One region of the Cupriavidus sp. FW306-1B-F12B genome, then DNA from elsewhere that is predicted to be linked to it. Evidence: predicted binding sites of a transcription regulator. Region 1 holds the regulator's gene; each other region holds the start of a gene.
What was found. The regulator sigma-54, encoded in region 1, starts transcription at its own class of promoters, with help from an activator protein. The targets are predictions, from matches to a motif close to TGGCANGNAANCTGCTTT.
Positions count from the first base shown of each region.

Region 1 (7,384 bases):
CCACCGTCCTTGCCGGCGGCAGCACCCTGGTCGTGCGCCACCTGAAGAAGCGCTATGGCTCGCGCACGGTGGTCAAGGACGTCTCGCTCGACGTGAAGAGCGGCGAGGTGGTCGGCCTGCTCGGGCCCAACGGCGCGGGCAAGACCACGTCGTTCTACATGATCGTGGGCCTGGTGGCGCTGGACGAAGGCGATATCGTGCTCGACGGCGACCACATCAGCGGCCTGCCGATCCACGAGCGCGCGCGCATGGGGCTGTCGTACCTGCCGCAGGAAGCCTCGGTATTCCGCAAGCTCAACGTCGAAGAGAACATCCGCGCGGTGCTGGAGCTGCAGCTGGACAAGGGCAAGCCGCTGGCCAAGGCCGAGATCGAGCGCCGCCTCGATTCGCTGCTCGACGACCTGCAGATCGCGCACCTGCGCAACAACCCGGCGCTGTCGCTGTCGGGCGGCGAGCGCCGCCGCGTGGAAATCGCGCGCGCGCTGGCGTCGTCGCCGCGCTTCATCCTGCTGGACGAACCCTTCGCCGGCGTGGACCCGATCGCCGTGGGCGAGATCCAGCGCATCGTCAGCTTCCTCAAGGCGCGCAATATCGGCGTGCTGATCACCGACCACAACGTGCGCGAGACGCTCGGCATCTGCGACCACGCCTACATCATCAGCGAAGGCACGGTGCTGGCCGCGGGCCAGCCCGAGGAAATCATCGCCAATGACGCAGTGCGGCGCGTCTACCTGGGCGAGAACTTCCGCATGTGATGCAGCGGCCTGCCATGGAGCGGCAGGCCTATTCGCGGGCGCACGTGGGCCTGCCACAGCCAGCAGCGATCAGACCGCATAAGCGATAGCAATTTCCGTTCCAACAACGGAAAGATGCGCATAGAATAGGTCGCATGAAACCGTCGCTACAGCTCCGCCTTTCCCAGCATCTGGCCCTGACCCCGCAACTGCAGCAGTCGATCCGGCTGCTGCAGCTTTCCACGCTGGAACTGCAGCAAGAGGTCGAACAGGCGCTGACGGAAAACCCTCTGCTCGAACGTGAGAACGACTGGATCGAAAGCCCGCTGCGCGTTGCGGCCGACGGCTCGGTCAACCTGCAGAGCGCACCGGCGCCCGCGCCGGCAGAGCCGCAGGGCAATGGCGAGGCCCGCGCCGATGGCGCGGCTGACGACGACAGCTATGGCGACAGCGGCAACGGCGACGACTATGGCAGCGGCGACTGGAGCCTGGACGACTTTGCCCGCCGCCCCCAGGGCGACGAGGATGAAAAAACGCCGATGCAGCTGCGTGAAGCCGAGCCCACGCTGCGCGAGTACCTGATGGAACAGCTCACGCCGCTGAAGATCTCCGCGCGCGACAAGGGCCTGGCCATCTTCCTGATCGAATCACTCGACGATGATGGCTACCTGAGCGCATCGCTTGAGGAAATCTGCACGGAGTTGCCGGAAGAACTCGAGTTCGAGATCGAGGAAGTCCACGCCATCCTCACGCTGCTGCAGAGCTTCGACCCGCCCGGCGTGGGCGCGCGCAACGCCGCCGAGTGCCTGGCCCTGCAGTTGCGGCGCCTGACGCACCCGCAGCGCGAACTGGCCCTGAACATCGTGACCAACCACCTGGAGTTGCTCGCAGTACGCGACTACACGCGGCTGAAGAAGGCGCTGCAGGTCGATGAAGCGGCGCTGAAGTCCGCACACGAACTGATCCGCTCGCTGGCGCCCTACCCCGGCCATGCATACAGCCGCCCGGAGGCGGACTTCGTGGTGCCGGACGTGTTCGTGCGCAAGGGTGGCGGCGGCTGGATCGCGCAGCTCAATCCGGATGTGATGCCGAGGCTGCGCATCAATGACATGTATGCACAAATCCTGCGTGGCGCGAAGGGTGAGTCCGGCACCGCCGGGCTGCAGCAGAAGCTGCAGGAGGCGCGCTGGCTGATCAAGAACATCCAGCAGAGGTTCGACACAATCCTGCGTGTCTCGCAGGCCATTGTCGAGCGTCAAAAGAACTTTTTCAGCCACGGCGAAATCGCCATGCGCCCCTTGGTTTTGCGGGAGATTGCCGATACACTGGGTTTACACGAGTCAACCATCTCCCGGGTGACGACCAATAAATATATGGCAACGCCGATGGGTACTTTCGAACTGAAGTACTTCTTCGGCAGCCACGTGTCCACCGAAACCGGTGGCGCGGCTTCATCAACGGCCATCCGCGCCTTGATCAAGCAACTGATAGGAGCCGAAGACCCGAGGAATCCCCTTTCCGACAGTCGCATTGCCGAACTGCTGGGCGAACAAGGCTTCGTTGTCGCACGCCGCACCGTTGCCAAGTATCGCGAAGCCCTGAAGATCCCCGCAGTCAATCTCCGCAAGTCTTTGTAGCCGAGCCCACCGCCTGCCTGGTGAGGCTCTTTCAGAAGGAGAAGCGCTATGAACTTCAAGATCAGTGGACACCACCTGGACATCACGCCCCCTCTGCGTGAGTACGTGGAAACGAAGCTGGAGCGAATCGTCAGGCATTTCGATCAAGTCATTGGCGTTAGTGTGCTGCTCTCTGTCGACAACCATAAGGAAAAGGACCGGCGTCAGTACGCGGAAATCAATCTACATCTCAAGGGCAAGGACATCTTTGTCGAAGCGCATCACGAAGACCTGTATGCAGCGATCGACGCACTCGTCGACAAGCTGGACCGTCAGGTGATCCGCTACAAGGATCGCGTGCAAGGCCACGACCGCGAAGCGGTCAAGTACCAGATGGCCGCAGCGCAAATGCAGCAATGACCGTGCCCGGCAGCCCCGCAGCGGGCTGCTGAATCAGGATTGAACAGGCAAGCCGCGCCATGAAGCGCGGCTTTTTTGCGCCCTCGCGTTCCCGGTTGCCGCCGGCATGCCGCGCCCGCACTGGCGGCGCGGCCCGGCTGTGGCGCCGGAGCCAATGCTTTTCACCCGAATGAGCAAGGGTGTTCGCAAGCGCTGCGCCAAGGTGTATGCTGCGCCATACAAAGAGAGGGAATCCTGGCCGTGCCCCGCACCGGTGCACCGGCTCCCCGCCGCGGAGGCACGATTGCATCACCATGTATCGTTCTGCACCGGCTTGCCCCGTTGCGCTGCACAATGCGGGAGTAGTCGCTGCTCTATAATGGGCCGGACGCCTCCGGCCAGGCCAACGGCAGGCCGGAGCCAGCCCACTGCCCGGCGGGGCGGTCCGCCCGCTAACTGAAATCCTGCGCATCGCCCATGAATCGTTTGGCCAAATTGCTGCCACCCGGCAACATCACCCTCGACGTCAGCGTCACCAGCAAGAAGCGTGTGTTCGAGCAGGCCGGGCTCCTCTTCGAAAACAACCATGGTGTGGCGCGCGCCATCGTGACGGACAACCTGTTCGCGCGCGAGTCGCTTGGATCCACCGGCCTGGGCGCCGGCGTGGCAATCCCGCACGGCCGCATCAAGGGCCTGAAGCAGCCGCTGGCCGCGTTCATGCGCCTGGCCGAACCAATTCCGTTCGAATCTCCCGATGGCAAGCCGGTATCGCTGCTGATCTTCCTGCTGGTGCCCGAACAGGCTACGCAGCAGCACCTGGAAATCCTGTCCGAAATCGCGCAACTGCTTTCCGACCGCGACATGCGTGAAGGGCTGGCCACGCTGCCCACGCCCGATGCCGTCCATCAGTTGCTGATCGCATGGCATCCCTGATCCCCTGACCCCCCAAGCGGGCCGGCACCAGACCGGGCAGGCGCCGAGGCGCTTCGCAAACCGCCCCACCAGTCATACCGCATGGAACTCACCGGCGTCACCTCCCAGTCCATCTTCGACGACAACGCAGCCGACATCAAACTCTCGTGGGTGGCCGGCCTGGAAGGTGCGGACCGCGCCTTCGACGTGGAGTTCGCCCGCGAAGCCACCTCCGCCGCCGACCTGGTGGGCCACCTGAACCTGATCCACCCCAACCGCATCCAGGTGCTCGGCAAGCCCGAGATCACTTATTACCAGCGGCTCGACGACGAGACCCGCAAGCGCCAGATGGGCGAGCTGATCCTGCTGGAGCCGCCCTTCCTGGTGATCGCCGACGGCATGGAGCCGCCGCCCGACCTGGAACTGCGCTGCACGCGCTCGTCCACGCCGCTGTTCACCACGCCGGTGTCGTCGGCCGCGGTGATCGACCACCTGCGCCTGTACCTGTCGCGTATCTCCGCGCCGCGCGTGACCATGCACGGGGTATTCCTCGACATCCTGGGCATGGGCGTGCTGATCATGGGCGAATCGGGCCTGGGCAAGAGCGAACTGGGCCTGGAACTGATCTCGCGCGGCCACGGGCTGGTAGCCGACGATGCCGTAGACTTCGTGCGCCTGGGGCCGGATTTCATCGAAGGCCGCTGCCCGCCGCTGCTGCAGAACCTGCTTGAAGTACGCGGCCTGGGCCTGCTCGACATCAAGACCATCTTCGGTGAGACCGCGGTGCGCCGGAAGATGAAGATCAAGCTGGTGGTGCAGCTGGTGCGTCGCAATGACGGCGAGTTCGAGCGGCTGCCGCTCGATTCGCAATACCTCGACGTGCTGGGCCTGCCGATCCACATGGTCAAGATCCAGGTGGCGGCCGGGCGCAACCTGGCCGTGCTGGTCGAGGCCGCGGTGCGCAACACCATCCTGCGCCTGCGCGGCATCGATACGCTGCGCGACTTCATGGACCGGCAGCGCGCCGCGATGCAGGCCGATGCGGTTTCGCGCGGCCAGGGCCGCCTGCTCTGAGCGCCAGCGTTTTCATTTGCTTACAACGACGTTGACGCAGAACGTCAACGTTCTTCAGGCATGCTCCGTTTTGTGCTGTAATGGGCATCGCGCCCGTTACGGAAGCTGCAACGCCGGCAATGGCGCGCGGCCATGAAGTTTTCCACACCCAGGAGAGCAAGCATGAAGAAACTGATCGCGATGTGCGCGCTGGTCACCCCGATGATCGCCGCCAGCGCATTTGCGCAGACCACTGCCACGCCGGCAACCCCCGCCACGCCAGCCAAGCCAGCGGCCACCGCCCCGGCAACACCGGCCATGCCTGCCACGCCTGCCACCCCGGCTAACCCGGACAAGCCCGCAGCCAATTCCCAGCAGGACAAGATGAAGGCCTGCAATACGCAAGCCGCCGGCAAGAAGGGCGACGAACGCAAGGCGTTCATGAAGGAATGCCTGTCCAAGGGCGCATCCAAGACCCAGCAGGAGAAAATGGCCTCCTGCAGCAAGTCGGGCAAGGGCAAGAAGGGTGACGAATACAAGGCCTACATGAAGGAATGCCTGTCCAAGGCAGCCTGAGCCGCAACCAGCTCAGCAAGCTGACGCCAAAAGCATGGCGAACCGCGAGGTTCGCCATGCTTGCTTTTGCGCGTGGTGTCATGACGCCTTCATCACGTGATGCTATGCTTCAGGTGCTATGCGCATCATCCTCATCACCGGCATATCCGGTTCCGGCAAGTCCGTCGCACTGAACGTGCTCGAAGACGCAGGCTACTACTGCGTGGACAACCTGCCGGCTCAGTTCATCCCGGAACTGACCCGCTATCTCGACAGCCAGGGCTATACGCACCTGGGCGTCGCCACTGACATCCGCAGCCGCGAGTCGCTCGACCAGTTGCCCGACACCGTGCGCGCGCTGGCCGCGGAGCACCAGGTCGAGGTGGTGTTCCTGACCGCCAGCACCGATGCACTGGTGCAGCGCTACTCCGAGACGCGCCGCCGCCACCCGCTCTCGGTCCGTACCGACGGCGTGCCGGGCCCGGGCGGTGAACCCGCCTTCAACGACACCGCGCTGATGGAAGCGATCGAGATGGAGCGCGCGCTGCTGAGCCCGCTGGCCGAGGCCGCGCACCGCATCGACACCAGCAATGTGCGCACCAATACGCTGCGCAGCTGGATCAAGGAGCTGATCCGCGACGACAGCCAGCGGCTGACGCTGCTGTTCGAGTCGTTCGGCTTCAAGCACGGCGTGCCCAGCGATGCGGACATGGTGTTCGACGTGCGCTCGCTGCCCAACCCCTATTACGACCTGGCCTTGCGCCCGCTGACGGGGCGCGACACGCCGGTGATCGACTTCCTGCAGGCCCAGCCGATGGTGCTGGCAATGGCCGAGGATATCCGCGCCTACGTGGAAAAGTGGCTGCCAAGCTTCATTGCCGACAACCGCAGCTACTTGACCGTCGCGATCGGCTGCACCGGCGGCCAGCATCGCTCGGTCTATATTGCGGAAAGGCTTGCCAACTACTTCCGGGCGCATGGTAATGTGCTGGTAAGACACCGAGAGCTCGCACCGGCGGGCTGACGCAGGCGGGACTGCCAACTGGCATCTGCGCGCCGCGTTGGCCGGCTGGCCCATTGCTGCGCGATACCCAAGCTGGCACTGCATGTCCTCGACCGACCTCTACCGTCCCACGGGATCAGAAGATCCGCCGCGGACGCTCGACAACCTGCCGCTGTTCCCGTTGCACACCGTGCTGTTTCCCGGTGGACGGCTGCCATTGCGCGTGTTCGAGGCGCGCTATGTCGACATGGTGCGCAACTGCCTGCGCGACAACACGCCCTTTGGCGTTTGCCTGATCGAAAGCGGCGAGGAAGTGGCCCGGCCGGACCAGCCCACCGTGCCGGAACCGGTCGGCTGCCTGGCGGAGATCGTCGACTGCAACATGGAACAGCTGGGCGTGCTTTTGATCCGCGCGCGCGGCCGCGAGCGCTTCCATATCGTCAGCCACGACACCCGCGACGACGGCCTGCTGGTCGCCCGCGCCGAGGTGCTTCCCCCCGACATCATCGACTGCAAGCTGGAGCTGCTGGGCGAATGCCTGGATGCGCTGCGGCGCATTGTCACGCGGCTGCATGCCGAGCAACCCGACCGGCTGCCGTTCGACGAGCCCTACCTGTGGGACGACCCGAGCTGGGTCGCCAACCGGCTGTGCGAGTTGCTGCCGGTGCCGCTCAAGGCCAAGCAGATGCTGATGGCGCTGCCCGATGCCGGCATGCGCATCGAGATCGTGCACCGCTACATGCGCCAGAACCACATGCTCTAGGCGCGGATCCCGCAGATGCGCCTGCCAGGCTTCAGAACAGCCCGCCGCGCGCCTGGTCCTCCAGCAGCCTGCGTACCGGCGCGGGCGTCCCCACCGCATCGAGATCGTCAAGCGAGATCCAGCGCTGCGCGGCTTCCGCGGCGCCGCCCTGCGCCATCAGGCTTGCGCCGTCCGCGCTCACATCGACCCGGATGGCACGGATCAGCAGGCGGAAGTGCGTGAACACGTGGGTCAGCTCGCCGGTCAGCGCGGCGCGCGCGGGCTTGCCGAAGGCGCGGGCATAGTCGAGCGCCGCCGCCTCGGCGGCTTCCGCGTCGAAGGGCACGCTGTCGACCGGCATCTCCGGCAG
Region 1 covers NZ_JBYSXC010000009.1:57,361-64,744, reverse strand. The annotation lists gene lptB (LPS export ABC transporter ATP-binding protein) at 1-755, shown strand, start outside; gene AC3WLE_RS16650 (RNA polymerase factor sigma-54) at 890-2,371, shown strand; gene hpf (ribosome hibernation-promoting factor, HPF/YfiA family) at 2,420-2,770, shown strand; gene ptsN (PTS IIA-like nitrogen regulatory protein PtsN) at 3,227-3,682, shown strand; gene hprK (HPr(Ser) kinase/phosphatase) at 3,764-4,735, shown strand; gene AC3WLE_RS16630 (PsiF family protein) at 4,898-5,290, shown strand; gene rapZ (RNase adapter RapZ) at 5,409-6,293, shown strand; gene AC3WLE_RS16620 (LON peptidase substrate-binding domain-containing protein) at 6,376-7,035, shown strand; gene mutY (A/G-specific adenine glycosylase) at 7,067-7,384, opposite strand, start outside.

Region 2 (7,384 bases), on a different contig from region 1:
AAGCCGAGGTGGCCCCGCTGGTCGCTGCGCTGGCGCGGCAGGGCACGCGCTATATCCTGCTGGACCTGCCGTCGGCATCGGTCAGGGCAGCCACGGGTGCGGTCAAGCCGGGCGAGGCCTTGTTGTTCAACGTGTCGGCCGATGACGACGCGTTGCGCGGCGCCGGCTGCGCGCCGGTGCTGCTGCACACGCTGCCCAGCCTGCGCATGCGCGCGGATGCGCTGATGCAGTACCTGGTATTGCGCAAATGGCGCCGTGCCCTGCTGCTGAGCGGCCCGTCCGCGGCCGATGCGGCGCAGCGCGACGCGCTGGTGACGTCGGCGCGGCGCTTTGGCATTGCCTGGTCGGCGCAGCGCGCCTTCAGGCTGTCCAACGACCCGCGTGAGCGCGACCAGGCCAACCTCGGCCTGCTGACCGGCGGCGTGGACTATGACGTGGTGGTGGTGGCCGATGCCGACGGCGAGTTCGCGCGCGGCGTGCCCTACGCCACGCTGCTGCCGCGCCCGGTGGTGGGCGCCAGCGGGCTGGGCGCGCAGGCGTGGCACTGGGCCTGGGAGCGCAATGGCGGGCCGCAGCTCAACCGGCGCTTCATGCGCGCGGCGGGCCGTCCGATGACCGGCTACGACTGGGCTGCCTGGGTGGCGGTCAAGGCCATCGCCGAGAGCGTGGCGCGCCTGCCCGGGGCCGGGTTTGCCGGACAGGCGCAAGCGCTTGCCGCCGGGCAGGTGGTGGTGGACGGCTTCAAGGGGCCGCCACTGTCGTTCCGCCGCTGGGACCGCCAGCTGCGCCAGCCGGTGTTGCTGGCCCACCCTGACGGCGTGGCCGGCATGGCCCCGGTGGACGGCGTGCTGCATCCGAAGAACAACCTCGACACCCTGGGCGCCGATGAAGCCGACACGGCGTGCCAAGCCCCATCCGCGTAGCGCACCCATGGCCTCCATCCTGATCCATCGCTGGCGCGCGCTGCGCGCGGTTTGCGGGCGCGAGCTGCGCAAGTACCTGCGCCAGCCCGGGCGCCTGCTGTCGTCGCTGGTGCGCCCGCTGCTGTGGCTGCTGGTGTTTGCCGCGGGCTTCCAGAACGCGCTGGGCGTCGCCATTGCGCCGCCCTACGACACCTACATCGAATACAAGGTCTACGTGGCGCCCGGACTGCTGGGCATGATCGCGCTGTTCAACGGCATGCAGTCGTCGCTGGCCATGGTGTACGACCGCGAGATGGGCGTGATGCGGCTGCTGCTGACCGCGCCGCTGCCGCGGGGCTGGCTGCTGGCTTGCAAGCTGGCGGCGGGCACGGTGCTGTCGCTGCTGCAGATGGCCGCGTTCCTGCTGGTGGCGATGGCCTTCGGCATCCGCTTCGAGCCCCTGCACCTGCTGGCGGCGACGGGCGCCATGGCGCTGGCCGCGCTGATGCTGGGCGCGCTGGGCCTGCTGCTGTCGGTCCATGTGCGCCAGCTCGAGAACTTTGCCGGCACCATGAACTTCGTGATCTTCCCGATGTTCTTCATCAGCTCGGCGCTGTACCCGCTGTGGAAGCTGCAGGAGTCGGGCGCGGAGGTGGTGTACCAGCTGGCCCGCTTCAATCCCTTCACCCACGCGGTCGAGGCGATCCGCTTTGCGCTGTACGGGCAGGTGGCGCCGCTGAGCCTGGCGGTGGTGGCGGGCAGCGCGGCGGTGTTCTTCGCGCTGGCGCTGCAGGGCTACGACCCGCAGCGCGGCATGGCGCGCCGGGGGCAGCAGGCATGAGGCGGCGGACGCGGGGCATGGTCCTGCTGATGGCGGCCGCTCTGGGCATGGCCAGTCCGGCGGTAGCGGCTGCCGCGGCAGACGGCGCCGTCATCGCGCACGGCGATCCGCTGCAGTCGCCGCAATGGGCCTGGATCCACAAGGAGCTGCTGCAGGCTGGCCCGGTGGTGTTCGACAGCCGCGTCAGGGTGACCGGGCCGGCGTTTGCGGAAGACCCCATGCGCGTGCCGATCGCCTTCGATGCCTCGGCGCTGGGCGAAGTGGATCGCATCGTGGTGGCGGTGGACCGCAACCCGATCCGCGAGGTGCTGGCGTTCGAACCGCTGCGGGTGCGCCCGTCGCTGTCGTTCCGCTTCAAGCTGGAACGGGCTTCGCCGGTGCGGGTGGCGGCGCGCACGCGCGATGGCACCTGGCATGTCGGCAGCGTGCTGGTCGATGCCGGCGGCGGGGGCTGCACGGTGCCTGGCGCCACGCGCCGCGACGGCAGCTGGAGCCGCACGCTCAACCGCGTGGACGCGCGCGTGTTCCCGGGCTTCGGCGGGGCCGCGGCGCGCGTGCGGCTGCGCGTGATGCATCCGATGGATACCGGCCTGGCGGCGGGCATCCCGGCGTTCCATATCGAGACCCTGGTGCTGGCCGACGCGGCCCGGCAGCCGCTGCTGCGCCTGACGCTGCATGAGCCGGTTGCCGAGAACCCGATCTTCTCCTTCGACCTGCGCGATGCCGTGCAGCCGGGCATGACGGTGGCCGGCCACGACAACAACGGCAACCGCATCGCCGCGCGGGTGTGGCCATGAAGCGACGCGTACTACTGTGGTTGCTGCTATGCCTGGCGGGCCAGCCCGTGCCGCCGGCATTCGCCCAGCAGGCCGTGCTGCAGCCTCCCGACTACCGCCTGGCCCCGCGCGAGATCGCCGCGGGCGTGTGGCTGCTGGAAGGCGCCAATGCCGACTTCGCGCCCGGCAACGGCTGCAACATCATCAATACCGCGTTTATCGACACCGGCGACGGCGTGGTGGTGATCAACACCGGCCCGTCGCGGTTGTATGGCGAGCAGCAGCGCAAGGCGATTGCATCGGTCACGGCCGCCCCGGTGCGGCTGGTGCTGAACCTGAACCTGCATCCCGACTATTTCTTCGGCAACCAGGCCTATGCCGATGTGGGCGGCAGCGCCCTGGCCGGCACCATCGACGGGGCGCGGCGCGAGGGTGCCGCTTATGCCGACAACCTCTACCGCCTGTGCGGCGACTGGATGCGCGGCACCGAGCCCGCGCCGGCTGCCCACGCGCTGGCGCCGGGCCGGCGCACGATCGGGCGCCATACGCTGGAGCTGGTGCGCCTGGACGGCCATACCGGCGACGACCTGGTGGTGCTGGACCACAGCGCGGGCGTGGTCTTTGCCGGCGGGCTGGTGTTCCGGCAACGCATTCCGACCACGCCGCACGCGGATATCGGCCGCTGGCTGGCCAGCCTGGACCGGCTGCAGGCGCTGCTGGCCGACAGCGGGGCGCGCGTGCTGGTCCCCAGCCACGGGCCAGTGCCTGCGGCCGGCGGCGGCGCAGAGGCCATCGCGCAGACGCGCGGCTACCTGCAATGGCTGGATACGCGCCTGCGCGAGGCCGCGGCGCAGGGGCGGGACCTGGCCGAGGTCATGGCGATGCCGGTGCCGCAGCCCTATGCGCACTGGGCCGCGATGCCCGCGGAGTACCTGCGCAACGTCGGACATCTCTACCCGGCGCGCGAGGAAAGCGCGCTTGGCCACTGACGCCGGCCAGCCGTGGCGGGCTGTTCAATTCTGGAGCAGCTGCAACGCAGTGTTGCGCGCTGGCACGGCTGGCATCACGCAACCGGGCCGCAACCGGCGTGCTGGTGCGGGGATGCGACTGGCATGGGACTTGCCAAAGGCATGTCTGGTGTGTGGCGCAGTGGCGCACCAGGGAAACCCAAAACAAGAGAGGAGATGGCAATGAGGACGTTACGAGTAGTGATGGCGGTTGCGGCTGCCGCGGCCAGTCTGGCCGCGCAGGCGGCAGTGACCGATGCCATGATCGAGAACGACGCAAAGAGCCCCGGCGATGTGTTGTCGTGGGGCATGGGCCCGCAAGGCCAGCGCTATTCCACGCTGTCGCGCATCAATACGAAGAACGTCGGGCAGCTGGTGCCGGCGTGGTCGTTCTCGTTTGGCGGCGAGAAGCAGCGCGGGCAGGAATCGCAGCCGCTGATCCATGACGGCAAGATGTTCGTGACGGCCTCGTATTCGCGCATCTATGCGCTGGACGTGAAGACCGGGCGCAAGCTCTGGAAGTATGAGCACCGGCTGCCCGAAGGCATCATGCCGTGCTGCGACGTGGTGAACCGCGGTGCGGCACTCTACGACAACCTGGTGATCTTCGGCACGCTCGATGCGCAACTGGTGGCGCTGGACCAGAAGACCGGCAAGGTGGTGTGGAAGGAGAAGCTGGAGGACTACGCCGCCGGCTATTCGTACACGGCGGCGCCCATGATCGTCAAGGGCATGGTGCTGACCGGCATCTCGGGCGGCGAGTTCGGCGTGGTGGGCCGGGTCGACGCACGCGATGCCAAGACCGGGCAGCTGGTGTGGTCGCGGCCGGTGGTGGAAGGCCATATGGGCTACAAGTACGACAAGGACGGCAACAAGACCGAGAACGGCGTGACCGGCACCGCCAACGCAAGCTGGCCGGGCGAGACCTGGAAGACCGGCGGCGCCGCCACCTGGCTGGGCGGCACCTATGATCCGGCCACCGGGCTGGTGTATTTCGGTACCGGCAATCCGGGCCCGTGGAACAGCCATATCCGCAAGGGCGACAACCTCTACTCGGCCTCGACGGTGGCGCTGGATCCCGCCACCGGCAAGATCGCCTGGCACTACCAGAACACCCCGAACGACGGCTGGGATTTCGATGGCGTCAATGAGTTCGTGACCTTCGACCTGGACGGCAAGCGCATGGGCGGCAAGGCCGACCGCAACGGCTTCTTCTACGTCAACGACGCGGCCAGCGGCAAGCTGGTCAACGCCTTCCCCTTCGTCAAGAAGATCACCTGGGCCACCGGCATCGACCTGAAGAGCGGCCGCCCCAACTACATCGCCGAAGGCCGCCCCGGCGACCCCGCCGCCGGCAGCGACGAGAAGAAGGGCAAGTCCGTGTTTGCCGCGCCGGGCTTCCTTGGCGGCAAGAACCAGCAGCCGATGGCCTACAGCCCGCAGACCGGCCTGTTCTACGTGCCCGCCAACGAGTGGGGCATGGATATCTGGAACGAGCCCATCAGCTACAAGAAGGGCGCTGCCTTCCTGGGCGCGGGCTTCACCATCCAGCCGCTGAACGAGGACTACATCGGCACGCTGCGGGCCATCAACCCCAAGAGCGGCAAGATCATGTGGGAGGTCAAGAACAGCGCGCCGCTGTGGGGCGGGGTGATGACCACTGCCGGCGGGCTGGTGTTCTGGGGCACGCCGGAAGGCTACCTGAAGGCGGCCGACGCCAGGACCGGCAAGGAGCTGTGGCAGTTCCAGACTGGCAGCGGCGTGGTGGCGCCCCCGGTCACCTGGGAAGAGAACGGCGAGCAGTACGTGGCCGTGGTGTCCGGCTGGGGCGGCGCGGTGCCGCTGTGGGGCGGCGAGGTGGCCAAGCGCGTGAATTTCCTGGAGCAGGGCGGCTCGGTGTGGGTGTTCAAGCTGCACAAGAGCTGAGCTGGCGGGAGATGACACTGCCCGGCGCACGCGCGCATCGCATCATGGGTGCGATGCGCGCGCCGGGCGCGGGTGCAACAGGATGAAACGGGACTCAGGTATGAAGAAGGAATGGATGGCGCTGGCGGTGGCTTCGGCGCTGCTGCCGGGCGCGGCACTGGCCGGCACGGCCGCCGACATGCAGGCCCTGGCCGACAAGAGCGGCTGCTTTTCCTGCCATGGCATGCAGTCAAAGCTGGTGGGGCCGGGGTTTGCCGAGGTGGCCGCCAAGTACAAGGGCGACAGCGAGGCGGCGGAGCGGCTGGCGAAGAAGATCCGCGAAGGCGGCAAGGGCGCGTGGGGGCGGATTCCGATGCCGCCGCATGGCAGCCTTGCTGAGGACGATGCGAAGAAGCTGGCGGAGTGGGTGTTGAGTGCCAGCTGAGGCCGGCGACTGTCTGGACGATGCCGGCATGCCGGCAAGGAACCCCGGCTGGCGCCTGCCATGCCGGGGTTTTCCCTTTCTTAGCGCTGGCCGCTGCTCAGCCGCAGCGAGTTGCCATCGCTGCGAAATACCATCGCTTGCTCGCGCGCCTGCGCCACGGCCAGCCGGCCCTGCAGCACGATCTCGCTGACCTTGTCGTGCGCGCCGGAGCGCTCGCACACCGGGTCCGTGGCGGCGGCGTCGCCGGTGACCAGGAACGCCTGGCAGCGGCAGCCGCCGTAGTCCTGCTCGCGCTGGTCGCAGGAACGGCAGGGTTCCTGCATCCACTGCGTGCCGCGGAAACGGCGGAAGGCATCGCTTTCGGTCCAGATCTCGCGCAGCCCCTGCGTGGCGACGTTGGGCAGCGCCAGGCCCGGCAGCATGCGCGCCGCGTGGCAGGGCAGCGCGGTGCCGTCCGGCGCCACGCCAAGGAAGGTGGTGCCCCAGCCGTTCATGCACTTCTTGGGCCGCGCCTCGAAGTAGTCAGGCACTACGAACAGGATCTGGCATTGCCTGCCGATACGCGCGCGGTACTGCCGGACCACGGCCTCGGCCTCGCGCAGCTGCTCATGGGTGGGCAGGAGCGCCAGCCGGTTCTCCCAGGCCCAGCCGTAGTACTGCGTGTTGGCCAGTTCCAGGTATTCGGCGCCCATCTGCAGGGCCATCTCGATGATGGTGCCGACATGCGGCAGGTTATGCCGGTGCAGCACGCAGTTCATCACCATCGGGTAGCCGTGCGCCTTGATCATGCGCGCCACGCGCTGCTTCAGGTCGAAGGTGCGCGTGCTGGACAGGAAGTCGTTGAGCTCGCGGGTGGAGTCCTGGAACGACAGCTGGATATGGTCCAGGCCGGCATCGCGCAGGGCGGCAAGGCGGGCATCGGTCAGGCCCACGCCCGAGGTGATGAGGTTGGTGTAGAAGCCCAGGCCATGCGCATGCCTGACCAGTACTTCAAGGTCCTTGCGCAGCAGCGGCTCGCCGCCGGACAGCCCGAGCTGCACCGCGCCCAGCGCCCGCGCCTGGCTGAACACGTCGCACCATTGCGCGGTGCTCAGCTCGGCCGTATGCCGGGCATAGTCCACCGGGTTGGAGCAGAAGGCGCAATGCAGCGGGCAGCGGTAGGTCAGCTCGGCCAGCAGCCACAGCGGCGGGCCGGGCGCGGCCTCAGACCAGCCAGCCGCGTTCGATCGCATGTTTGACAAAGGCATGTACCTCCGGGGCGATGCCCTGCACGCCAAACGCGGCCTGCAGGTCGTCGATCAGCATGTCCAGCGTGTGGCTGCCGTCGCAGCGCTGCAGGATCGCGGCGGCGCTGTCGTTGAGGGTGACCATGCCTTCCGGGTACAGCAGCACCCAGCTTTGCTGGGAGGCTTCCCATTGCAGGCGAAAGGTCCGGTGCAGGGTCGGTCTGGCGAGGTCTTGCGTGCTGGCTGTCATGGGTTGGCTTGCTGGATGGCGTCGAGCATCGA
Region 2 covers NZ_JBYSXC010000001.1:622,073-629,456, reverse strand. The annotation lists gene AC3WLE_RS02850 (type 1 periplasmic-binding domain-containing protein) at 1-923, shown strand, start outside; gene AC3WLE_RS02845 (ABC transporter permease) at 931-1,743, shown strand; gene AC3WLE_RS02840 (quinoprotein dehydrogenase-associated SoxYZ-like carrier) at 1,761-2,540, shown strand; gene AC3WLE_RS02835 (quinoprotein relay system zinc metallohydrolase 1) at 2,537-3,508, shown strand; gene AC3WLE_RS02830 (PQQ-dependent methanol/ethanol family dehydrogenase) at 3,710-5,452, shown strand; gene AC3WLE_RS02825 (c-type cytochrome) at 5,553-5,876, shown strand; gene pqqE (pyrroloquinoline quinone biosynthesis protein PqqE) at 5,957-7,108, opposite strand; gene pqqD (pyrroloquinoline quinone biosynthesis peptide chaperone PqqD) at 7,080-7,352, opposite strand; gene pqqC (pyrroloquinoline-quinone synthase PqqC) at 7,349-7,384, opposite strand, start outside.
Region 2: AC3WLE_RS02830 (PQQ-dependent methanol/ethanol family dehydrogenase) is a predicted target of sigma-54. The motif match lies at 3,628-3,645, and genes of this name have one in related genera.

Region 3 (7,384 bases), on a different contig from region 1:
TCCCGCGGTGATGGATGCCGCGGTGGTCGGGCTCGCGCACAAGACGCTGGGCGAAGAACCGGCCGCGGTGATCAGCCTGAAGCCCGGCATGCAGGCGAGCGAGGCCGAGCTGCAGGATTTCGTGCGCACCCGGCTGGCCGCATTCAAGGTGCCGGTGCGTATCCTGATTTACCAGGAGATGCTGCCGCGCAATGCCAATGGCAAGATCCTGAAGTCGAACCTGCGCAAGCTGTTCGACGCTGCCACCTGAGCTGCGGCAGGACAGCCGACTCGACAAGAACAACAAGGAACAACAAATTGACGGAACAAGCAAAGCGTGACCACTCCCCGTCCGCCCCGGTGCGGGCAACTATCGCGGTGGCACTCGCCGCCCTGGTGGCTGGCTGCGCCGCCGGCGGCACCAACCTGTCCGCGGTGCCGGAACTGCGCCCGGGCGTGCCTGCCGGCTACCTGGCCGCCGATGTGCGCCCGGACAGCCTGAAGCTGCTGCCCGCGCCGCCGGCGCAAGGCTCGGCAGCGCTGGCGCTGGATGAGGACGCCGCGCGGCAGGCCGGGACGCTGCGCGGTTCACCGCGCTGGCAAGTGGCTGGCGAGGATGCCGTGTTGACGTTCCCGCAGGCCGCCAGCGCATTCTCCTGCGCGCTGGGCGTGCCGGTCAGCGAGAAAGAAACGCCGTACCTGAACATCCTGCTGCGCCGCAGCCTGGTCGATGCCGGCCTGTCCACCTACAAGGCCAAGGACCACTACAAGCGCACACGCCCCTTCGTTGCCAACAAGACCCAGATGTGCACGCCGGCCGAGGCCGCCAAGCTGGAAAAGGACGGTTCGTACCCGTCCGGCCACAGCGCCATCGGCTGGGCCTGGGCGCTGATCCTGGCTGAGGTCGAGCCGGAACGCGCCAATGACATCCTGGCGCGCGGGCGCGCGTTCGGCCAGAGCCGCGTGGTCTGCAACGTGCACTGGCAAAGCGATGTCAACGAGGGCCGCATGATGGCCGCGGCAACGGTGGCGCGGCTGCATGCCGACCCGACCTTCCGCGCCGACCTGGACCGGGCCCGCCGCGAAGTGGCGGCGGCACGCGCCAGCGGCGCGCGCCCGTCGCGCGACTGCCAGGCGGAGAGCGCGGCGCTGGCCCCCTGATCCACCGGGTGCCGGGGCCGGCTGCTGCACGGGTTACTTCACCGGGATGACCGTGCCGGCCGGCACCGGCACGGCGGTGACGCTGTTCTGCGGGCTGCCGCTGACAATGCGGTCGGAGTATGTCAGGTACACCAGCGTATTGCGCTTGCGGTCGACCGCGCGCACGACGTGCAGGGCCTTGAACAGGATCGACATGCGTTCGGAGAAGACGTTGTCCTGTTGCCGGATCGGCCCCTTGAAGGCGATCGTGCCCACCTGCCGGCAGGCGATCGATGCCTCCGGCGGGTCTTCGGCCATGCCCAGCTGGCCCTTGATGCCGCCCGTGCGGGCGCGCGACACATAGCAGGTCACGCCGTCCACCTGGGGGTCGTCATAGGCTTCGATCACGACCTTGTCGGAGCCGGTCATGCGGAAATTGGTGCTGACGCTGCCGATCTCCTCGGCGTGGGCGCCCGAGGCGGCCGCCAGACAGGCGACGGCCAGGACCGTGCGGATGCGATTGCAGTTGCGCTTCATGGCGGGGGTCGGTATTCAGGTCACCGACGACTTGATGTCGTCGTGACGTTTTTCCATTTCCTGGCGCAGCGCGCGGCGCTGCTGGGCGGCGGCAAAGCGCTGGCGCTCCACCTCGTCGCGCGGCTCCAGCGGCGGCACCTCGGCCGGCGTGCCGTTGTCGTCCACGGCCACCATGGTGAAGTAGCAGCTGTTGGTATGGCGCACCAGCTTGCTGCGGATATTTTCCGTCACCACCTTGATGCCGATTTCCATCGAGCTGCGGCCGGTAAAGTTGACCGAGGCCAGGAAGGTCACCAGCTCGCCCACGTGGATCGGCTGGCGGAACACCACCTGGTCGACCGACAGCGTCACCACGTAGCGGCCGGCGTAGCGGCTGGCGCAGGCATAGGCAACCATGTCCAGGTACTTGAGGATGGTGCCGCCGTGGACGTTGCCGGAGAAGTTGGCCATGTCCGGCGTCATCAGCACGGTCATGGAAAGCTGGTGGGACTGGTCGTTCATGATGCGGGTACGGATTGCGGGGGCGGGATTTCGGGGGCGAACCTGCGATGGCGGCATTGCCTGAGGGCACGCCGGAACGCTGGCGCCGGCAGTTTAACCCGGATCGTGCCCGCCGTTGCCGGCGGCGGCCCGGTATCGGCAGGCGGGGCCGTGCCAGGCAACAAAAAAGCGGCCTGCAAGGCCGCTTTTCACGCTGTGGACGCAAACTGCTTACTTCTTCTTGTTCACCGCGTCCTTGAAACCTTGCCCGGCAGAGAACTTGACCGTCTTGGCGGCCGGGATCTTGATGGTTTCACCGGTGCGCGGATTGCGGCCGGTGCGGGCGGCGCGTTTGCCGGCGCTGAAGCTGCCAAAGCCCACCAGCGTCACCGAATCGCCCTTTGCCACTGCCTTCTTGATACTGTCCAGCGCTGCGTTGAGCGCGCGCTCGGCGGCGGCATTGCTCAGTTCTGCTTCCGCGGCGATGGCCGATACCAGTTCACCTTTATTCATGGCTGATTTCCCTTGTTGGTCGTCGTCACCGATGTGCGTGCCTCGCGGCAAAGCCATCGATCGGCGCAGTCTAATCTGCCCGTCGCGCGTAGAGCAATCCCCAGTGGCACCAATGCGACAAAAAAACCCGCAAATCCTTGATTGAGGCCGGTTAGCGGGCAATTTTCCACGCTTTTCCCGCTTGCCAGAAGCCGGCTTTGCCGGGCCGTCCCGCAGCGCGGCAACGCCAGACCGGCGCGCGCCTGGGGCAAACCAGCAGCATAGGACAAATTCCCACAAATGGGGCGTCGCACCATAACGGTTCAGCCAGCGCCGCCGTTGCGCGCCATTTCGGCGCATCCGCACTATCACGGCGATCCCAGCGGCAACGCTGCCAACAGCGCCGCCCCTGCCCGTGCGCGGCATTCCGGTGCGGTTTTACCCGACAAGGTGCACGTGGCACCAGGATGCGGCCATTGCTGGAATGCTTTTTGCATACCCACGCTCCCATTTTGAGCATGAGGTCACTATGGACAACTGGAAGACCGGCACCGACGCCCTGTTTATCCTGCTAGGCGCCATCATGGTGCTGGCCATGCACGCCGGCTTCGCCTTCCTGGAACTGGGCACGGTGCGCAAGAAGAACCAGGTCAACGCACTGGTAAAGATCCTGGTGGATTTTGCGGTTTCGACCATCGCCTATTTCTTTATCGGCTACACCATTGCCTACGGCGTGCAATTCATGTCCGGGGCCGAAACGCTGGCACAGAAAAACGGTTACGAACTGGTCAAGTTCTTTTTCCTGGCGACATTTGCCGCGGCCATTCCGGCGATTATCTCGGGCGGTATTGCCGAGCGTTCGCGCTTCAACCCGCAACTGGTCGCCACCTTCGTACTGGTAGGTTTTGTCTATCCGTTCTTCGAAGGCATCGCCTGGAACCAGCGCTATGGCGTGCAGGACTGGATCACGCGCGTGGCCGGCGCGCCATTCCATGACTTCGCCGGCTCGGTGGTGGTGCATGCGCTGGGCGGCTGGATCGCGCTGCCCGCGGTGCTGCTGCTGGGCGCGCGGCGCGGGCGCTACCAGAAGGACGGCCGCATCAGCGCCCATCCGCCCTCAAACATCCCGTTCCTGGCGCTGGGCGCCTGGGTGCTGGCGGTGGGCTGGTTCGGCTTCAACGTCATGAGCGCGCAGACGGTCGACAAGGTCAGCGGCCTGGTGGCGATCAACTCGCTGATGGCAATGGCCGGCGGCACGCTGGCGGCCTGGGCGGCCGGACGCAACGACCCGGGTTTTGCCTACAACGGGCCGCTGGCCGGGCTGGTGGCGGTGTGCGCTGGCTCGGACCTGATGCACCCGCTCGGCGCGCTGATCACCGGCGCGGTAGCCGGCGCGCTCTTTGTCTATATGTTCACGCTGGCGCAGAACAAATGGCATATCGATGACGTGCTCGGCGTGTGGCCGCTGCACGGGCTGTGCGGCGCCTGGGGCGGCATTGCCGCGGGCATCTTCGGGGCCAGGGCGCTGGGCGGGCTGGGCGGCGTGTCGCTGGGCGCGCAGGCGATCGGCACCGTGCTTGGCATCGTGGTGGCGCTGGCCGGCGGCACCCTGGTATATGGCGCGCTGAAGAAGTTGGTGGGCATCCGGCTGGATGCCGAAGGCGAATTCAACGGTGCGGACCTGACCTTGCACCGGATTTCGGCAACGCCGGAACGGGAAACCAACTGGTAATGGCTTTCGGGCCGTCCTGATTTAAATAGACAAGCTGCGCGAAGCGGCTTGTCTTAACAATAATTTGCTTGCACTTCCGGTACGGCGTCTCAATAATTGCCGTGCCCATGTATTGCGCCGCAACAGCGCGCAGGGCTAGCACATCGCTGCCGGCTGAATCGGGGGATGTTGTGCCGGCGGCCGGCCGGACACCAACATGAAAGGAATACGCCGATGGATGCCACTACCTTCGATAACCTCAAGGCCCTGGTCGTCACCTACGCGACGGAATTCGGGGTCAAGATCCTGGCGGCCCTTGCCTTCTGGGTCATCGGCCGCTGGCTGATCCACTTTGTCGTGCGCATGGTGCAGAACGCGCTCGGCAAGCAGAAGGTCGATCCCACGCTGCTGCGCTATGTCGGCTCGATCGTCACCGTGACGCTGAACGTGGTGCTGGTGATCGGCATCCTCGGCTTCTTCGGCATCCAGACTACGACCTTCGCCGCACTGATCGCCGCCGCTGGCGTGGCCATCGGCATGGCCTGGTCGGGGTTGATGGCGAACTTCGCTGCCGGTGCGTTCCTGGTGGTGCTGCGCCCGTTCAAGGTGGGAGACTTCGTGACGATCGGCGGCGTGACCGGCACGGTGCGCGAGATCGGCCTGTTCGCAACCTCGCTCGACACGCCGGACAATGTGCAGACCGTGGTCGGCAACAACAAGATCTTCAGCGATACCATCCAGAACTTCACCGCCAACCCGTACCGGCGCGTGGAACTGAAAGCGCAGCTTGCCGGCAGCACCGACACCGCCCATGCGGCAGCGCTGCTGAAGGGCCGCATCGCGGAAATCCCCAACGTGCTGGCCGAGCCCCCGGTCGACGTCGAGATCCTGGAGTTCACGCTGGTCGGCCCGGTGCTGGCGGTGCGTCCGTACTGCCACAACGACCACTACTGGCAAGTCTATTTCGATACCAACCGCATCATCCGCGAGAGCTTCGGCCAGGCTGGCTATGCCGCACCGATGCCGGCGCAGATGGTGGTGGTGCAACAGGCGGCTGTCGAGCAGGAGGCCGCCGTGCAACAGGCCGCCTGACGGCGGCTCGCAGCCAGTGTCAACGGCGGCCTGAGCGGCCGTAGTAGCGCATCAGCACCGCGCCCGCGCCGCAGGCCGCCATCACCACGCCCAGCGGCAGCGCGGTGCCGTCGCGCCACAGGCTGACGGCCGCGCCGCCCAGCGTCCCGAGTGAAAACTGCAGCGTACCCATCAGCGCCGAGGCCGTGCCGGCGCGATGGCCCTGATGGGCGAGCGCCAGTGCCGACGCATTCGGCGATACGCAGCCGAGCGCGCCGATAAAGACGAAAAAGCCCGCCAGCAGCACCGGCAGCACCGCCATGCCTGCAAGCGCGGCAACTGCCAGCGCCAGGCCAGCTGCACAGGCCGCCAGCAGCGCGCCCCCGAGCACCTGGTCGAGCGAGCAGCCGCGCACCAGCCTGGCGTTGAGCTGCGACATCGTAATCAGGCCCAGCGCATTGGCGCCGAAGACAAAGCCATAGTGCGACGGCGCAATGCCGTGCAGCTCGATCAGCACGAACGGCGAGCCGGAGATATACGCGAACATGCCCGCCGAGCCGAAACCCGCAGACAGCGAATAGCCGAGGAATTCGCGATCCCGCAGCAGCTCGGCATAGCTTTTCGCCACCGTGCCGAGCCGCAGCGGCGCCGCGTGGCGCCGGTCCAGCGATTCCTCCATGCGCAGGTGGACCAGCAGCAGGATCAGCATCCCTGCCACCGCCAGCACCCAGAAGATCGCACGCCAGCCCGACACCGAGAGAATGGCGCCGCCGACGATCGGGGCCAGGATCGGCGCAACCCCCATCACCAGCATCAGCGACGAGAACGCGCGCGCCGACTCATGCGCCTCGAGCCGGTCGCGGATCACCGCGCGTGCCATGACCATGCCGGCGCAGCCGCCCAGCGCCTGCAGGAAGCGCCACAGCATCAGCGACTCCACGCTGCCTGCCAGCGCGCAGCCCACCGCGGCGGCCACGTAGAGGCACAGGCCGACATAGAGCGGCGGCTTGCGCCCGAAGCGGTCGCTGAACGGCCCATAGAAAGCCTGCCCCAGCGCCAGCCCCACCAGGAATGTGCCGAGGGTCAGCTGCACCTGGCCGATGTCCACGCCGAGATCGCCGGCCAGCGACGGAAAACTCGGCAGGTACATGTCGATCGACAACGGCGCGATCGCCATCAGCGAACCGCAGATCAGCAGCCAGGCAGGAAAGCGCGCGGCCGAGGCAGCGCTGGTGGAACGGAGCATGGGAAGTATCCGGGGGAACGGCGTTGTCATGCACGGCCAGCCTGCTTGCGCCGCAGCCCGCGCCTGCAACCCGTGAAAAGCCGCAATTGTTGCACAGCATAACGAAAGCGGTACGGCACTGGCGTAGCGGGTTTTGAAACAGTCGTTCAGAAAAACTGCCCTGCCAAGGTCGGGTTCGATGATGCTGGCGAAGTTGGCGCGATTGGTGAATAGTGGTGTCAGGTCATTTGCGATCAGCGCGAATCCGGCGCTGCGGATGCTCTTGCGGGGTGGCGCGGCTTTCACCTGTGGCAGGGTGGAGGGTACAATGCCAGCCTGTCGGCGCAAGCCACACCGTCGGCCACGCAGAGACGGACGACAGTATCGGTCCCGGCAACGTTAGCCTGCATGAGAATACGACACACGCCGCTTTCCGCTTCGCTAGGCCCGGCCGCACTCGCGGCCGCGCTGCTGTTGCCGCTGCCCCAGCCCGGCAACGCCGCGCCGGTGCAGGCGCGCAATGTTGCCGCCTCGGCGCCGGCCCCTGCGATCGATGAGGCCGACCCGCTGTCACGCATGCTCAAGGGCGCTGCCACCGGCCAGAACACCGGCGCCGCCGGCGTGCCTGAATTGCTGCGCAACACCACGCGGCCTGACAACGTGCTGGCACGCGCCTGCCGCCAGCTCAACGACGCCCTGCCAATCGAAATTGACGGAGAAACGCGGCTGCGCCGCTGCCAGTCGATCCC
Region 3 covers NZ_JBYSXC010000001.1:395,178-402,561, forward strand. The annotation lists gene AC3WLE_RS01740 (class I adenylate-forming enzyme family protein) at 1-250, shown strand, start outside; gene AC3WLE_RS01745 (acid phosphatase) at 298-1,140, shown strand; gene AC3WLE_RS01750 (CreA family protein) at 1,174-1,656, opposite strand; gene AC3WLE_RS01755 (acyl-CoA thioesterase) at 1,672-2,157, opposite strand; gene AC3WLE_RS01760 (HU family DNA-binding protein) at 2,368-2,649, opposite strand; gene AC3WLE_RS01765 (ammonium transporter) at 3,158-4,360, shown strand; gene AC3WLE_RS01770 (mechanosensitive ion channel family protein) at 4,574-5,431, shown strand; gene AC3WLE_RS01775 (Bcr/CflA family multidrug efflux MFS transporter) at 5,451-6,656, opposite strand; gene AC3WLE_RS01780 (hypothetical protein) at 7,044-7,384, shown strand, end outside.
Region 3: AC3WLE_RS01765 (ammonium transporter) is a predicted target of sigma-54. The motif match lies at 3,109-3,126, and genes of this name have one in related genera.

Region 4 (7,384 bases), on a different contig from region 1:
ATGAAGGCAAGTCCGTCGGGAAGTGCAAAAACCTCGTATTCCAACGCTACCCGGCCGCTGTGCTGAGCCGGGACCGTTCGCGGTTTCGGCCAGGTGCCGCAGCGCCGGCAAGGTCCTACAGGGCCTGCAGCGCACGCAGTCAGTTGTCCTTCCGTGTTCATGGCGTTGCAAGGCCGCATGGTCCCCCGGCGTTCGATCCGCCGCCCGACCGCAACGCCAGCTAAGGACACGTCCTTCCGGTTTTCCCTCAGCCCCACGCCTCTTGCGCGAGCATCAGGCGGTTTAGCCACGCTTTTGCCCGAAGCGCGGTGTAACCAAACCAGTCGTGACATGAAGAAACCCATACTGCCGCGTTGGACGCGGTTCCTGCCTTGCCTTGGCCTGCTCCTGCTCGCCGGCTGCAACATGACGCTGCTCGACCCGAAAGGGCAGGTCGGCGTCGACATCAAGAACATCATCCTGATCGCGACCTGGCTCATGCTGCTGGTGGTGGTGCCGGTGATCGTGCTCACGCTGGTGTTCGCCTGGAAGTACCGCGCGTCCAATACCTCGGCGCGCTATGAGCCGGACTGGTCGCACTCCACCGCGATCGAAGTGGTGGTGTGGCTGATCCCCTGCCTGATCATCATTGCGCTGGGCATCATCACCTGGAAGTCCTCGCACGACCTGGACCCGTACAAGCCGCTCGAATCCAGCAAGAAGCCGGTCACCGTCGAGGTGGTGGCGCTGAACTGGAAGTGGCTGTTCATCTATCCGGAACTGAAGATCGCCACGGTCAACCAGATCGCCTTCCCGGTCGACACCCCGGTGAACTTCAAGATCACCTCGGATTCGATCATGAATTCGTTCTTCATCCCGCAACTGGGCAGCCAGGTATACGCCATGGCAGGGATGGAGACCAAGCTCCACCTGATCGCCAACGAAGCCGGCTCTTACGACGGCGTGTCCGCCAACTACAGCGGCGGCGGCTTCTCGGGCATGAAGTTCAAGGCGGTCGCCATGTCGAACTATGAGTTCGACCAGTGGGTCGCCAAGGTTCGCGCCTCGTCCACCGAACTGGGCGTTGAAGGCTACAAGACGCTGGCACAACCCAGCGAGAAGGAGCCGGTCACGTACTACGGCAAGGTGGAAGACAAGCTCTTCCACAACATCCTGCACAAGTACATGGACCACAGCGGCACGGCGCTCGCCGCCGACGGGTTCAAGGGCGGCCCGATCTGCACGTCGCGCAACACCCTCGGCGAAGAGCAGCTGTCGATGAACACGCCGGCCAAGCCGGCGGGCGCGTAATCCTGGGAGCAATGATGTTTGGCAAGTTGAGTTTGTCGGCGATTCCGTTTCATGAGCCGATCATCATGGTCGTTCTGGCCGGCGTCGCCCTGGGCGGTGCCGCGCTGCTAGGCGCGATCACCTATTTCAAGAAGTGGGGCTACCTCTGGAACGAGTGGTTCACCTCGGTCGACCACAAGAAGATCGGCGTGATGTACTGCCTGGTCGCGCTGATCATGCTGCTGCGCGGCTTCGCCGACGCGGTCATGATGCGCACCCAGCTGGCGCTCGCCACCAATGGCGCGACCGGCGTGCTGCCGCCCGAGCACTACGACCAGATCTTCACCGCCCACGGCGTGATCATGATCTTCTTCGTGGCCATGCCGCTGATGACCGGCCTGATGAACCTGGTCGTGCCGCTGCAGATCGGCGCGCGCGACGTGGCCTTCCCGTTCCTGAACACGCTGTCGTTCTGGCTGTTCGTGTCGGGCGCCATGCTGGTCAATGTCTCGCTGGGCGTCGGTGAATTCGCCAAGACCGGCTGGCTGGCCTACCCGCCGCTGTCGGGCCTGGACTTCAGCCCGGGCGTGGGGGTGGACTACTACCTCTGGAGCTTGCAGATCTCGGGCCTGGGCACCTTGCTGACCGGCGTGAACTTCCTGGTGACGATCCTGCGCATGCGCGCCCCGGGCATGACGCTGATGCGCATGCCGGTGTTCACCTGGACCGCGCTGTGCACCAACGTGCTGATCGTGGCTGCCTTCCCGGTGCTGACCGTGACCCTGGCGCTGCTGGGCCTGGACCGCTACGTCGGTACCCACTTCTTCACGAACGACGGTGGCGGCAACGCCATGATGTACGTGAACCTGATCTGGATCTGGGGCCACCCCGAGGTGTACATCCTGATCCTGCCGGCGTTCGGCATCTTCTCTGAAGTGATCGCCACGTTCTCGGGCAAGAAGCTGTTCGGCTACAAGGGCATGGTGTACGCGACCGCCGCGATCATGGTGCTGTCGTTCATCGTGTGGCTGCACCACTTCTTCACGATGGGCTCGGGCGCCAACGTCAACGCGTTCTTCGGCATCACCACCATGATCATCTCCATCCCGACCGGGGTGAAGATCTTCAACTGGCTGTTCACCATGTACCGCGGCCGGGTCCAGATGACCTCGCCGGTGCTGTGGACGCTGGGCTTCATGATCACCTTCGTGATCGGCGGCATGACCGGCGTGCTGATGGCCGTGCCGGCCGCTGACTTCGTGCTGCACAACAGCCTGTTCCTGATCGCCCACTTCCACAACGTGATCATCGGCGGCGTGCTGTTCGGCTACCTGGCCGGCATCACCTACTGGTGGCCGAAGGCGTTCGGCTTCACGCTGAACGAGCGGCTGGGCAAGTGCGCCTTCTGGTGCTGGCTGGTCGGCTTCTACTTCGCCTTCATGCCGCTGTACGTGCTGGGCCTGATGGGCATGACCCGCCGCCTGAACCACACCGACAACCCGGCCTGGACGCCGTGGCTGTACCTGGCCGTGGTCGGCGTGGTGTTCGTGGCGCTGGGCATCTTCTTCCAGGTGCTGCAGATCGTGGTGTCGATCCGCGACCGCAAGAAGCTGGCCGACGTGACCGGCGACCCGTGGGGCGGCCGCACCCTGGAGTGGGCCACCTCGTCGCCGCCGCCGTTCTACAACTTCGCGCACACCCCGGTGGTGCGTGACCTGGACGCGTTCTCCGACATGAAGGCCCGTGGCGAGACGCTGCCGACCGAAGGCTACGAGAAGATCCACATGCCCAAGAACACGGGCGCGGGCTTCATCATCGGCGCCTTCAGCCTGGTGTTCGGCTTTGCCCTGACCTGGCATATCTGGTGGATGGCCATCGTTGGCCTGGTGGGCATGGTGTGGGCGTTCATCCACCGCAGCAACGACGACCATATCGACTACTACGTGCCGGCCACCGAGGTCGAGCAGATCGAAACGCGCCATCTGCAGCGCATTGCTTCGCAAGCCTGAGAACCATGTCGACTCAAGTCCTAGACCGCATCCCCGCGCAGGCCGGCGCACCGGCCAAAGCCGACGCGCATGGCCATGACCATGCGCACCACGATACCAGTGCCAATACGGTGTATGGCTTCTGGATCTACCTGATGAGCGACTGCATCATCTTCGCCGGACTGTTCGCGGCCTTCGCCGTGCTGCGCGGCGAACTGGCAGGCGGCCCGTCGGCGAAGGAGCTGTTCGAGCTCAACTACGTGCTGGTGGAGACCTTCATCCTGCTGTTCTCCTCGATCACGTACGGCATGGCGATGATCTCGCTGCAGAACCGCAGCCTGAGCCGCGTGCAGGTGTGGCTCGGCATCACGTTCCTGCTGGGCGCGGCATTCATGGCGATGGAAATCAACGAATTCCATCACCTGATCGCCGAAGGCGCCGGCCCGGGCCGCAGCGCGTTCCTGTCGTCGTTCTTCACGCTGGTCGGCACCCACGGCCTGCACGTCGCCAGCGGCATGCTGTGGATGATCGTGCTGATGTGGCAACTGTCGAAGAAGGGCATCACCCCGACCTTGAGCAAGCGCCTGATGTGCCTGTCGCTGTTCTGGCACTTCCTGGACGTGGTCTGGATCGGCGTGTTTACCGTGGTCTACCTGATGGGACATCTGTGATGGCACAACACAACGCACCGGCGGCGCACGGCGCCCACGATTCGCACGACTCGCACGCGGGTCATGACACCCACGCCAGCTTCAAGTCGTACGCAATCGGCTTCATCCTGGCCGTGATCCTGACCGTGGTCCCGTTCAAGCTCGTGATGGACGGCAGCATGGACAAGGGCACCATCCTCTGGATCATCCTCGGCATGGCCGCGGTCCAGATCCTGGTCCACCTGAAGTACTTCCTGCACCTGGACACGTCGTCCGAGCAGCGCAGCAACGTGATCGCGCTGCTGTTCACGGCGCTGATCCTGGTGATCGTGGTGGCGGGTTCGCTGTGGATCATGCACAACCTGAATGCCAACATGATGGTGATGTAAGGACCAACGTCCTGGCATCGAGAGCGGGGCCCTGCAAGGGGCCCCGTTTTTTTTTTGCCCGTCGCCTGCCTTGGGGCATGACGCCCGGCCTTGGTGCGGGGACGCGCAGCGCCTGGTGCCTTGCGCATGCCGCCCGCACGGAATTGCGCAGATGCACGGGAGTGGTGCGTGCGCCGCCTGCACTGCTCTGGTGCGGATGCGCGATCGCGGGCGGCGGCAGCGCCTGCGCGCCGCGCCAGCACGCCATCTGCCGGGGGTGCGGTGGGTATCAGGCGGCCTGCCTCCATGGCACGCTAGTTGCAGAAGCATCACCCGGGGAGCGTAGTCCCTGACTAACACCATAAACGGGAGCTGCAAATGCAACGACGTGACATGCTGAAGCTGTCGGCGATAGCCGCCGCGGCAATGATCGGTACCAGCCCGCTGGCCATGGCGCAGTCCAAGGAACCGATCAAGGTCGGTATCCTGCACTCGCTGTCCGGCACCATGGCCATTTCGGAGACATCGCTGAAGGACGTGGCCCTGATGACCATCGACGAGATCAACAAGAGCGGCGGCGTGCTGGGGCGCAAGCTGGAGCCGGTGGTGGTGGATCCCGCCTCGAACTGGCCGCTGTTCGCGGAAAAGGCGCGCCAGCTGATCACCAAGGACAAGGTCGCGGTGACCTTCGGCTGCTGGACCTCGGTGTCGCGCAAATCCGTGCTGCCGGTCTACGAAGAGCTGAACTCGCTGCTGTTCTACCCGGTGCAGTATGAAGGCGAAGAGATGTCGAAGAACGTCTTCTACACCGGTGCAGCGCCCAACCAGCAGGCCATTCCGGCGGTGGAATACCTGATGAGCAAGGAAGGCGGCGGCGCCAAGCGCTTCTTCCTGCTGGGCACGGACTACGTCTACCCGCGCACCACCAACAAGATCCTGCGCGCCTTCCTGAAGAGCAAGGGCGTGGCCGACAAGGACATCGAAGAGGTCTACACCCCGTTTGGCCACAGCGACTACCAGACCATCGTCGCCAATATCAAGAAGTTCTCGCAGGGCGGCAAGACCGCGGTGATCTCCACCATCAACGGCGACTCCAACGTGCCGTTCTACAAGGAGCTTGGCAACGCCGGGCTGAAGGCCAAGGACGTGCCGGTGGTGGCGTTCTCGGTGGGTGAGGAGGAACTGCGCGGCATCGATACCAAGCCGCTGGTGGGCCACCTGGCCGCATGGAATTACTTCATGTCGGTCAAGAACCCCGAGAACGACGCCTTTCGCAAGCAGTGGGCGGCATGGGTCAAGGCCAACAACCTGCCCGGCGGCGACAAGCGTGTGACCAACGACCCGATGGAAGCCACCTACGTGGGCATCCATATGTGGGCGCAGGCCGTGAAGAAGGCCGGCACCACCGACACCAACAAGGTGCGCGCCGCCATGTACGGCCAGACCTTCAAGGCACCGGACGGCTTCACGCTGACCATGGGCGAGAACCACCACCTGTACAAGCCGGTGATGATCGGCGAAGTGAAGGGCGACGGCCAGTTCTCGGTGGTGTGGAAGACGCCGAAGGCGGTGCGCGCGCAGCCGTGGAGCCCGTTCATCGCGGGTAACGAAGGCAAGCCGGACAAGGTGATGTAAGTAAGCCGGGCCACCCGCTGCCGGTTGGCTCCCCTCTCCCGCTTGCGGGAGAGGGGCTGGGGGAGAGGGCAGGCGCTTGCCAGCCAGATGGCACTCGCTTCGTCATGGACACCTGCCTTCTCCCCAAACACTCATTCCGCAACTCGCCAGCACCTATGCGCAATCCCTTATCCGTTTCCATCCTGCCATGGCTGCACGCCCTGCTGGCGGCGCTGCTGCTGGCGGCTGCGCCGTGGGCCGCGGCGCTGACGCAGGCCGAGCTGAAGCCGCTGGCCGAAGACGACTTCGATGCCAAGACCGCGGCGCTGACCGCGCTGGCCAAGGCCTCGCCGGAACAGGCCGGTCCGATCCTGAAGGCCTTGCAGGACGACGCGCTGCAATATGCGCCGTCGGTCGGCATGGTGCGCCAGGATGGCGGCAAGACCGTCGATGCCATTACCGGCAAGCCGGTCGCGGTGAAAGCCGACGAGCTCGAATCCCTGACCCTGAACAACAGCCTGCGCGCGCTGGTCGACAGCGCCGCCAGCAGCCTGCTGCTGCAGTCGCCCGATATCGCGGTGCGCGCGCAGGCCATCGCCACGCTGCGCGACCAGCCCGAGAGCGCCTCGCGCGCCGCGGTCGAAGCCGCGCGCAAGAACGAGGCCGATGCCGGCCTGCGCACCAGCCTGGACGTGATCTGGGCCAACCTGGTGCTGGCCGAGCCGGCCGACCCCGCAGCGCATGACGCGCGGCTTGAAGCCATCCGCATCCTCGGCAGCGACAGCAACCCGCAGAGCCGCCAGAAGCTGGCGCCGCTGGTGGAGCGCGACAGCGCCGGCAACTACCGCGAGCCCGATGCCGACGTGCGCCTGGCCGCGCAGCAGGCGCTGGACACGCTGCGCAGCGACCAGCGCCGCGCCGAGCTGATCGGCAACCTGTTCGCCGGCCTGAGCCTGGGCAGCGTGCTGCTGCTGGCCGCGCTCGGGCTGGCCATCACTTATGGCCTGATCGGCGTCATCAACATGGCGCACGGTGAATTCCTGATGATCGGCGCCTATGCCACCTATGTGGTGCAGTCGCTGTTCCGCGCCTACGCGCCGGGTGCGTTCGACTGGTACCTGCCGGCGGCGCTGCCGGCCTCGTTCCTGGCCGCCGCGCTGGTGGGCTTCGTGCTGGAGCGGCTGGTGCTGCGCCACCTGTACGGCCGCCCGCTGGAAACGCTGCTGGCCACCTTCGGCGTGAGCCTGCTGCTGATGCAGGCGGTGCGCACGCTGTTCGGCGCGCAGAACGTGGAAGTGGCCAACCCGGCGTGGATGAGCGGCGGCATCGAATGGATGCCGGGCCTGGTGATCCCGTACAACCGCATTGTCATCATCCTGTTCGCGCTGGCGGTGGTGGCGGTGGCGTGGGCGGTGCTGAACCGCACGCGGCTGGGGCTGTTCGTGCGCGCCACCACGCAGAACCGCACCATGGCGGCCTGCGTCGGCGTGCGCAC
Region 4 covers NZ_JBYSXC010000006.1:330,351-337,734, forward strand. The annotation lists gene cyoA (ubiquinol oxidase subunit II) at 331-1,290, shown strand; gene cyoB (cytochrome o ubiquinol oxidase subunit I) at 1,305-3,278, shown strand; gene cyoC (cytochrome o ubiquinol oxidase subunit III) at 3,284-3,928, shown strand; gene cyoD (cytochrome o ubiquinol oxidase subunit IV) at 3,928-4,296, shown strand; gene urtA (urea ABC transporter substrate-binding protein) at 4,654-5,910, shown strand; gene urtB (urea ABC transporter permease subunit UrtB) at 6,066-7,384, shown strand, end outside.
Region 4: urtA (urea ABC transporter substrate-binding protein) is a predicted target of sigma-54. The motif match lies at 4,583-4,600, and genes of this name have one in related genera.